One region of the Bacillus jepli genome, then DNA from elsewhere that is predicted to be linked to it. Evidence: riboswitches for the same ligand, from Rfam matches in the RefSeq annotation. Region 1 holds a riboswitch; each other region holds the start of a gene.
What was found. A riboswitch is a leader RNA that binds a small molecule or an ion and turns the genes downstream of it on or off. The one in region 1 is predicted to bind S-adenosylmethionine.

Region 2: another riboswitch for S-adenosylmethionine. It lies ahead of ABC371_RS01010 (YezD family protein); the one in region 1 lies ahead of ABC371_RS23235 (5-methyltetrahydropteroyltriglutamate--homocysteine S-methyltransferase).
Region 3: another riboswitch for S-adenosylmethionine. It lies ahead of ABC371_RS04160 (methionine ABC transporter ATP-binding protein); the one in region 1 lies ahead of ABC371_RS23235 (5-methyltetrahydropteroyltriglutamate--homocysteine S-methyltransferase).

The regions. Positions count from the first base shown of each region.
Region 1 covers NZ_JBDFMO010000001.1:4,569,832-4,573,086, forward strand. The annotation lists gene ABC371_RS23230 (SDR family NAD(P)-dependent oxidoreductase) at 1-641, opposite strand, end outside; gene ABC371_RS23235 (5-methyltetrahydropteroyltriglutamate--homocysteine S-methyltransferase) at 770-1,873, opposite strand; SAM riboswitch class I at 1,985-2,086, opposite strand; gene ABC371_RS23240 (DMT family transporter) at 2,208-3,086, opposite strand.
Region 2 covers NZ_JBDFMO010000001.1:202,379-205,633, forward strand. The annotation lists gene ABC371_RS01000 (LLM class flavin-dependent oxidoreductase) at 1-900, opposite strand, end outside; gene ssuE (NADPH-dependent FMN reductase) at 921-1,472, opposite strand; gene ABC371_RS01010 (YezD family protein) at 1,633-1,815, opposite strand; SAM riboswitch class I at 1,949-2,049, opposite strand; gene wrbA (NAD(P)H:quinone oxidoreductase) at 2,463-3,074, opposite strand.
Region 3 covers NZ_JBDFMO010000001.1:817,160-820,414, reverse strand. The annotation lists gene ABC371_RS04165 (methionine ABC transporter permease) at 1-466, opposite strand, end outside; gene ABC371_RS04160 (methionine ABC transporter ATP-binding protein) at 456-1,487, opposite strand; SAM riboswitch class I at 1,640-1,736, opposite strand; gene proC (pyrroline-5-carboxylate reductase) at 2,145-2,999, shown strand; gene proB (glutamate 5-kinase) at 3,069-3,255, shown strand, end outside.

The sequences.
Region 1 (3,255 bases):
ACCTGAGAATAGTCCTCCTGCCTGATTAACTCGGCCGTAAGTCCTCTTAATTCTCCACCTATTACTCGTTCTTTACGCTTCATGTCGGTTTCTACAATACCAGGACAAACTGCGTTCACATTGATTCCGTCCTGAGCCAATTCAATGGCCATTGTTTTAGTAAGACCTAGCACAGCATGTTTGGAAGCAACATAGCTTCCCATTAAGCGGTACCCATTTTTACCCGCTTGTGAGGAAATATTGATAATTTTCCCACCTTGCCCTTGTTCCTTCAGGATTCTTGCTACAGCTTTACTGAACAGGTATACTCCTTTTGCATTCACATCCATTACAAGGTCCCAGTCTTCTTCTTTTATATCAATGGCATAATCCATTTTTGAAATTCCTGCGTTATTTACTAAAATATCCAAACGTCCAAAATGCTTTACTACTTCTTGAACTGCTTTTTCAACCTGTGCGCTTTTTGTAACATCTGCCTGGAAGTAAACAAGCTGTTCATTGGTATTTTTCGTGATTACTTCCTTATCGACAACAGCTACTTTTGCCCCACAGTCCAAAAAAGCGTCCACAATCGCCTTTCCAATTCCTTGGGCACCGCCAGTTACAATTGCTACTTTTCCTGTTAAATCCATACAATACATACTGTTTTCCCCCATACCTTAACGTTCAAGTATTCCTATCTAATTACTTGGTTTTATTTTTAAAAGGGACGTAGGGACAGGTCCACTGTCCCTACTTTTAAAATGAATTGAACAAGGAATCTTCGCCCTTATCCCCAAATCTCTTTTGAAATATCTACAATGTACTTCAGTTTTGCCCATTGCTCATCTTCCGTTAAAATATTTCCGTGGTGAGTGGATGCAAAACCACATTGTGGGCTGATACATAATTTTTCGATTGGTACAAATTGTGATGCTTCTTTTACACGCTCGATGATATTTTCTTTAGATTCTAATTCTCCACGTTTTGATGTGAATACACCTAGAACAACGCGAGGACCGTCATTTGGGATATGCTCCAATGGCGTGAAGTCCCCTGAACGATCATCATCATACTCTAGGAAAAAGCCATCTACTTTTTCTTTCGCAAACAGGGTAGGAGCAATTTTTGCATAGCTACCTTCGAATGCCCAGTTAGAGCGGTAATTTCCACGGCAAAGGTGAGTTGTGATTGTTAAATCTTCCGGCTTGCCTTCTAGTACGCCATTGGCTACTTTTAACGCTAATTCAATTAATTCTTCACGAGTAGAACCACTATCATTAAAAGGAATTTCCGGTGCATTCAGACCTGCAATGTACACATCATCTAGTTGTAGGTAACGGCAGCCAGCCTCGTAAAATGCTTTGATTGCATCACGATAGGTTTGAATAATATCATTTGCGTACTCTTCAAGGTTCGGATAGATTTCCTTGTTGCGAATCCCAGCGTTAAAAAGTTGATTTGGACTTGGAATCGTTTGTTTTGCAATCGAACGGTCACCCACGATTTCCTTGAATTCAATAAAGTCTTTCACATGTGGGTGATCAGGGTTAAATGAAATTTTCCCGATAACACGCACGTCATAGGCTTCTGTTTCTTCACCCTTGAATTTAAATCCATGTTCTGGAACGTAGCCCTCTACTCCGTTTAAACACTCTAAGAAATCTGTATGCCAAAATCTGCGGCGAAATTCACCATCTGTAACAGCTTGTAAGCCAATTTCAATTTGTTTATCAACAATCTTTTTAATTTCTTCTGTTTCAATTTCATGAAGTTCCTGTGCTGTAATATCTCCTGCTTGAAAATCCTTTCTAGCCTGATGAATTCTTTCTGGACGTAATAAACTTCCTACATGATCTGCTCGAAATGGTGCTTTTACTAACGTTGTTGTCATTTTTATCTTCTCCTACCTTTTTCATTTTTTACGACTTGCCTTTTCGTTCCATAACAAAAACCCTCTTCTAAAAATAAGAAGAGGGTTGAAAAGACAAATGAAGTGCCGCTCTTCTTATCTTCAAGCTTCTTGCTACTGGAATTGGCACAGTACTTTAACTAGTCTGTTGCCGAGGCTTCAAAGGGCCAGTCCCTCCACCTCTCTGGATAAGAAAAATTTGAAATATTTAATTATGATTTAACTTTACCTCAAAAAAGTAAATTGTCAATACGTAATTTTCAATCAAATCAAAATAATGAAAAGCTGGGACGAGGAACCTGTCCCTCAGTCCCATTTATGATTTCCGTCCCTTTTTCCAATTCATCTCACTGATAAAAGTAGACCCCAATATTAAGATTCCCCCTACCATTTGGACAACATTCATACTTTCATTCAATATGATAGCCGCCATGATCACGGCAGAAATGGGATCGAGATAGCTTAATACTGCGATTGTTTGCCCTTTTAATTTCTTTAAAACTGAAAAATAGATGAGGTACGCGACCCCAGTATGGACAATTCCCACAATTAATAACAGACTGATAGATTGAAGTTCCAAATCTGAGTAATTTAAATTTTGCGTTCCTAGGACATATGGAAACAAGACAATTGAAGCCGTCAAAAGCTGCATAATAGTAGTCTCAAAATCTGAAAGGTCTTTAATAAATTTATTAAGGAGAATCATACTTGTGTAGAAAGCCGCGGCCAATAATCCATACATAATACCCATAGAATGGTTCTTAGCCCCTCCAGCCGCTTCCCCGCCTGGATTAACAACCAAAAGGAACCCTATAAATGCAAGTGTAATACCTAGCCCCTTCATCCAATTCCACTTTTCCTTCAGTATAAAAGGGGCCAAAATCATCACAAACACCGGGGCAAAATAATAACTAAGAGTGGCGTTCGCAATCGTTGTATAACGATAAGACTCGAATAAAAAAATCCAATTAAACCCCAATGCTGCGCCCGATAAAAGGAGTAAGACTAGATTCTTCTTTGACGTTTTGAATGAAAACTTCTTCTTGACTAGAAAACTAGCACCAATTAAAAATAAGCAACCAAATGCTCCCCTGAACAATGCAATTTCGCTAGATGACAAATTAATATTCTTCACAAACAAACCAATGCTACCAAAAATCAGCATCACGATAATAAAAATAAACTTTGCCTTCATATTCCTTCTCCTAGTGGGTCATGGGAACAGGTTCATTGTCCCAAAATTTGGGACAGTGAACCTGTCCCTCTGTCCCATTTTAATGCAAAAAAAAGAAGTCCTCAACTTCAAGTGAAACGGTTTAAAATATGAATTTTAAAAAAGGAGCTTTAAATGCTAATTGAGCATT
Region 2 (3,255 bases), 4.4 Mb from region 1:
ATATTCATTGAACTTTTCATGTGCTTCCTCTTCAGTTCGACCCACGATTGGAGTAATACAAGTAAGAATTTTTATTTCCTCTGGTGTCCTACCTGCCTTTATTGCCTCTTCACGGAGTTTTTTTACAGAATGCCTAGCAGCGTTTTTAGTCGGTGCCCCAATAAAGATCAGTTCCGCATTTTTACCAGCAAAAGCGCGACCTTTTGTGAAGGTTCCAGCCTGAAAGAGTACCGGCGTTCTTTGTGGGGAAGGCTCACATAGGTGTGCACCCGGAACTTTAAAATATTTACCTTCATGTTTGATGTCATGAACCTTGCTAGGGTCAGCGAAAATGCGATTCTCTTTATCTAATAAAACTGCATCATCTTCCCAGCTGCCTTCCCATAATTTATAGCAAACTTGTAAATATTCTTCGGCAATATCATAGCGTTCATCATGTTTAATTTGGTCTTCCAATCCCATATTCACCGCGGCGCTTTTTAAATAAGAAGTAACAATATTCCAGCCTACACGCCCTTTTGTAATATGATCCAGTGTCGACATTCTCCGAGCAAATGTATAAGGATGCTCATGTGTGACAGATGCCGTGACTCCAAATCCTAAATGCTTTGTCACAGCTGACATTAATGGCACAACAAGTGATGGGTCGTTAACAGGAGTTTGAGTCCCTTGACGGATAGCGGCATCGCGGGAGCCTTGATACACATCATAAGGGCCTAGTACGTCTGCTAGAAAAATAGCATCGAATCTACCCTTTTCTAAAAGCTTCGCCAATTCAATCCAATACTCGCTATCTTTATAGCGGTGGGATTGATCCTCGGGATGCGTCCACAGTCCTGGGGATTGATGCCCCACACAGTTCATATCAAATGCATTTAAATAAATTCTTTTGTTAGTCATTTTTGTTAGCTCCTTTTTTATTAATTTTTCAAAGCAAAATCTTTATTCTGATTAACTGCTTCAATAAAGTAATAAAGCTCCTTTTTCAGTCTTTCTAAAACATTCACATCGATAATTGGGTTCACTACCTGTGCTTTATCGATTTGGCAATCTTGGAAGTAAACTCCCTGTAAGCTTTGCCCCTTTAATGCTGCTAGTAAAGGTTTGAGGCTGAAGTCAATCGCTAGGAGATGTGCAGGGCTTCCGCCAGTCATAATTGGTAAAACCGGTTTTCTAGCTAACACATCTTGTGGAAGCAAATCTAGCACAGCCTTCAGAACTCCTGTGTAAGCTGCCTTGTAAACAGGGGACCCTATAATCACACCTTCAGCCCCTTGGATTAGTGAAGTGAGCTCCTTAAGGGCTGGACTATCAAACTTCAGATTGAATATGTCATCAGAAGGAATATCTCTCACGGATACATGTGTGATTGAAAAACCTTCATGTTTAAGCTTTTTCCCTATAAACTGTAGAACCAAATCCGTTCTAGAACTAACTAATGGACTTCCCGATAAAATAACGATTTCGCTCATGTTGATCATCCTTTCTTTTTTATTGAAATCATTCTCGAATGAGTTTGGAACACCAACCTACCCCTTCCATTGAAAAAAGGTAATAGAAAAAGGCATCTTTATCCAAAACGTCATAAATGGACGCTTTGAAAATAAAGATGCCTTTAGTCGTCTAATCGGCTTATTCTTTTTTCGTTGATTGTATTTGGGATGATGTAGATTTTTGTATGGAAAAACGCTTCTTTTCCGTCGCATCAATTTGGGTGATTTCTCCATTGTGGACGGTAATCACAACAGATCCAAATTCCAGGTTCTCCAAGGTTGATAAAATATGTTTCACTTTGGATTCATCAAGTTTTGCCATGTCACTCCTCCTTATAAAAGATGTGTATTGTGCCATTGCGGTTGGTTGACCAGTATGACAATTGTTCATTTTGCCAAAATAAAAACCCTCTTCTAACAAGAAGAGGGCATACATGCATAGTTCAAATACACTCTTCTTATCTTTCAAGCTTAACGCTTGCTGGAATTGGCACAGTACAAAATGTCTGTTGCCGAGGCATCGTCGGGCCAGTCCCTCCACCTCTCTGGATAAGAATCAATTCGTAATTAAGTTGTTGTTTGTTGATATTAAATTACACGGAATTTTACTATCTGTCAATTACTTTATCCAAAAATTTTTAAAAGAGGGAACTTTTAGTTATTTAGTCATGGTTGAGAATATGGGTTTGGGTATTGATGATAGAATCCTTGGTACTTATCTGAATCCTTTATTGAATTCGAGGTCACCATTTTTTAATCTCTTTAATCTCTATACATCCGCGCTATCTCATCCATTTCTTCAACTGACAATATTTTCTCTGCTAACGGAAACAGCATATTTTCTTCCTTTGCGAAGTGCTGTGTTAATGTTGCATAAGCTTGAGGAATTGTAAACTTTACCCATATCAACCCACGAAAAAGAGACCCCGACTATACCAATTCAAGGTCTCAAATTTATTTTTTTCTTGTTTATTGATTTGCTTTTTTTACCCATTCCGCTACAGTAACTGTACGTTTTGCTTGATGTTTCACTGCCCCTTGTACGTCTTCAATCATTTTTCCATCTTGACCGACTGTCACACTTGTTCCATATGGATTTCCGCCAGCTCCAAAAATGATTGGATCTGTATAACCAGGTGCAGCAATAATCGCTCCCCAATGCATCATACTTGTGTATAACGAAAGGATTGTCGCTTCTTGTCCACCATGCGGATTTTGTGCAGACGTCATCGCACTTACAACTTTATTAATCGTTTTGCCAGTAGCCCAAAGTCCACCTTGAGTATCAAGAAATTGTTTCATTTGTGAAGGCATGTTTCCAAAGCGTGTAGGAACACTAAAGATAATGGCGTCTGCCCATTCAATATCATCTGATGTAACTACTGGAACGTCCTTCGTTGCTTCAACTGTTGCTTTCCATACTTCATTTCCCTGAATGACAGACTCAGGAGCTAATTCCTGGACCTTTAATACTTTAACTTCAGCCCCAGCTTCTTTAGCTCCTTCTTCAGCCCATTTTGATAACTGATAATTTGTGCCGCCCATACTGTAAAAAATGACTGCTAATTTAACATTTGACAATTTTCCAGTCTCCTTTTCCAATGAATTTTTTTAAGTGGTAGAGTAAAACCCAATATCTTACCTATCCTATTATTTCTTATAATTTGTTTTAATATGCGGGACAGTGGGACAGGTTCATTGTCCCAAAAGGCATTTAGTAAAAAAACGTGGGACGCAGTACCTGTCCCCGCGTCCCCTTTAA
Region 3 (3,255 bases), 3.8 Mb from region 1:
GCCCGATTGTCGCAATTGTAAAGTTTACGACTAATGAACTGAGCGCTTCGGGAAGTAAGAATCGAAAAATCGTTTGGAAGGGAGTTGCTCCCATCGCATTAGCTGCTTCAAGCACACCTTCGTCCACTTCAAGTAATGAGCTTTCTACTAATCTGGCAATATATGGTCCGGCATAAAATACGAGCGGAACAATTGCAGCAGCTGTTCCAATTGATGTTCCAACGATCAACCGGGTAACCGGAATGATTGCTACCAGTAAAATAATGAATGGAATGGAACGGAAAATATTAATGATTGCATTTACAACGGTAAAAACCGGCTGATTCTCAAGTATCTGACCTTTGCGGGTTACAAATAGTAGAATGCCGAGTGGCAACCCGAGAATAATTGAAAAGATAAAGGAGAAGGCCACCATTTGTATCGTTTCAATGAGCGCTTCGATGATTTGTTCCGTATTAACTAGCATGGGATGTCACTTCCTTGAAGCTTATTTGTTGTGATTGCATATACGTTAAAGCGCGTTTTACCTCTGCGTCAGGCCCCTGAATTTCCACAATCAAGTTACCGAATGGGATACCTTGAAGCTCTGTGATGCTACCGAACAGCACGTTGATATCGATATCCAACTTCTTTGCGAGTTGTGATAAAAACGGCTTTCCTGTTGATTGACCGACAAAGCTTATTCGGAAGATGTTCAGTGATCCCTGGTTGTTATTAATCATGCTTAAAATGGACTCAGGAATTTGATCGTGCATGACAGTGCTGACAAAGTTTTGGGCGGTTTGTGTCTTAGGTGCGGAAAAGACATCAAAGACAGTTCCTTCTTCAATCACTTGTCCTGCTTCCATGACAGCTACACGATCACAAATTTCACGAATCACAGACATTTCATGAGTAATCATTAAGATCGTAATGTTGTATTCTTGATTGATTTTTTTCAACAATTGCAGGATGGAGCTTGTTGTCTGCGGATCGAGCGCAGAGGTAGCTTCATCGCAAAGAAGAATCGAAGGCTGTGTTGCTAATGCTCTAGCAATTCCAACTCGTTGCTTTTGCCCTCCAGAAAGTTGGTCGGGATAAACATCAGCCTTATCACCTAAGCCGACGAAATCAAGCAGTTCTATAACACGTTTTTTAATTTGTTCCTTTGGTGTTTTGCTTAAAATAAGTGGCATTGCGACATTCGCGTATACTGTTTTTGAATTTAAAAGGTTAAAGTGTTGGAATACCATCCCAATATTTTTCTTTACTTCGCGAATTTGCTTTTCGGAAAGAGTTGTTAGGTCGTGACCGTCAACAATGACCTTTCCTGAGGTAGGACGTTCAAGGAAATTCACACAGCGAATTAATGAACTTTTGCCGGCACCGCTGAATCCGACCACCCCGTAGATTTCTCCTTTGTTAATTTTTAAATTGACGTTATTTAAAGCGTGCACTTTCTTTCCGCCGCTGTCATATACCTTAATCAGATCTTGAAACTCTATCATTTTTGATCTCCTTTCGTTTGTCCCTTAAAAAAGTTTCCTCAACATTTCCGAATAGCAAATTATTATTCTTAAAATCAGAAAATATTATTTTATGAAAATATAAAAAGCCCTCTTCAGACAGAAGAGGGCAGAAAGTCAATTCCAGTATCCTCTTCTTATCTCTCAAGTAACTTGCTGGAATTGGCACGGTACGAATTGTCCGCTGCCGAGGCTTCAAAGGGCCAGTCCCTCCACCTCTCTTGATAAGAAGTATTTTTAATATAAATCACACTATACATCCGTAGAATATAATTGTCAATATATTTGATATCTTTTTGTTATTTTTTAATATGAAAAAATATATACTGGAATAATTTTGATATTTTTAGATGAGGCAATTTAGTTAAATCAGATAATCCTATATACCAAAAGAACCATTTCTAATTACCGCGAATGGGGACATTCGAACCCGTACACTCTTGTCCATTCTTCAAATATTATCCTAAGCGACGGTTTGAGCGCGTATCAGATGGTTAGATGTGATTAGCTTTTCGTGGTAGCGTTTACACTAACTAATTGAATCATATGCATATGACTTTCCGGGAATCCCTTGTTTATGATTTTAAAGATGTTACGATAGGTACTATGTTTTAAAATTTACCACAAGGGAGACATTTGATGTTACATGAAAAAACGATTGCTTTTATAGGGGCAGGATCCATGGCAGAAGCAATGATTTCAGGAATTGTCGCAGCTGGAAAAGTCCCAACTAAACAGATTTTTGTAACCAACAGAACAAATACGGAAAGACTACAACAGTTAGAAGCTATTTATAACATTAATGGGATAGCAAGCCAAGATCTAGCCCTAAAAAATATCGATATTATTGTCCTCGCAATGAAACCTAAAGATGCAGAAACTGCATTACAGTCCATCAAAGATTCACTTCAACCAAACCAACTTGTTTTATCCGTGTTAGCGGGTATTACTACAACCTATATGGAGCAATATCTACCAGTGGGGCAACAGGTGATCCGGGTAATGCCGAATACATCTAGCATGATTGGAGAGTCTACAACGGCTATATCAGCCGGTTCTTATACGACAAATGAAAATATGATTCTAGCAGAAGAATTACTCAAATCCATTGGTGAAGTGTATGAAATTCCCGAAGAGCAAATGGATGTTTTTACAGGAGTAGCAGGCAGTGGGCCAGCCTATATTTATTACCTTATGGAACATATGGAAGCAACCGCAAAAAAGTTAGGCTTACAAGAAAACCTATCAAGGGATATTATTGCGCAAATGATTGTTGGCGCAGCCAAAATGGTCCAGCAACAGGGTGAAACGCCATCAACATTACGGGAAAATGTAACTTCACCGAACGGAACGACTGCCGCTGGTTTAGCAGCATTAGAAAAGAATGGCGGTGGCAAGGCGATTTCACAAGCTATTAAACATGCAGCAAAGCGTTCACATGAGATAAGTTCGCAGCTTGAGGGCAAGACTGCCAAAAAGGTTCAGGCTGTTTAACATTATAATTTTACCGGCGATAAACGCTTCGTCCGGCAATCAAAACAAAAAAAGATAAGGATTGATCGGATGTCCATAGAAAAGAGAGTCGTTATCAAAATAGGAAGTAGCTCATTAACAAGCCGTCATGGAGAAATTAGTAAGAGAAAGCTAGAAAAAATAGCGAATGAAATAGCTCAGCTAAAAGATGCAGGGCATGAGGTTGTCCTTGTTTCATCAGGGGCAGTTGCTGCGGGGTATCGAAAACTCGGCTGTC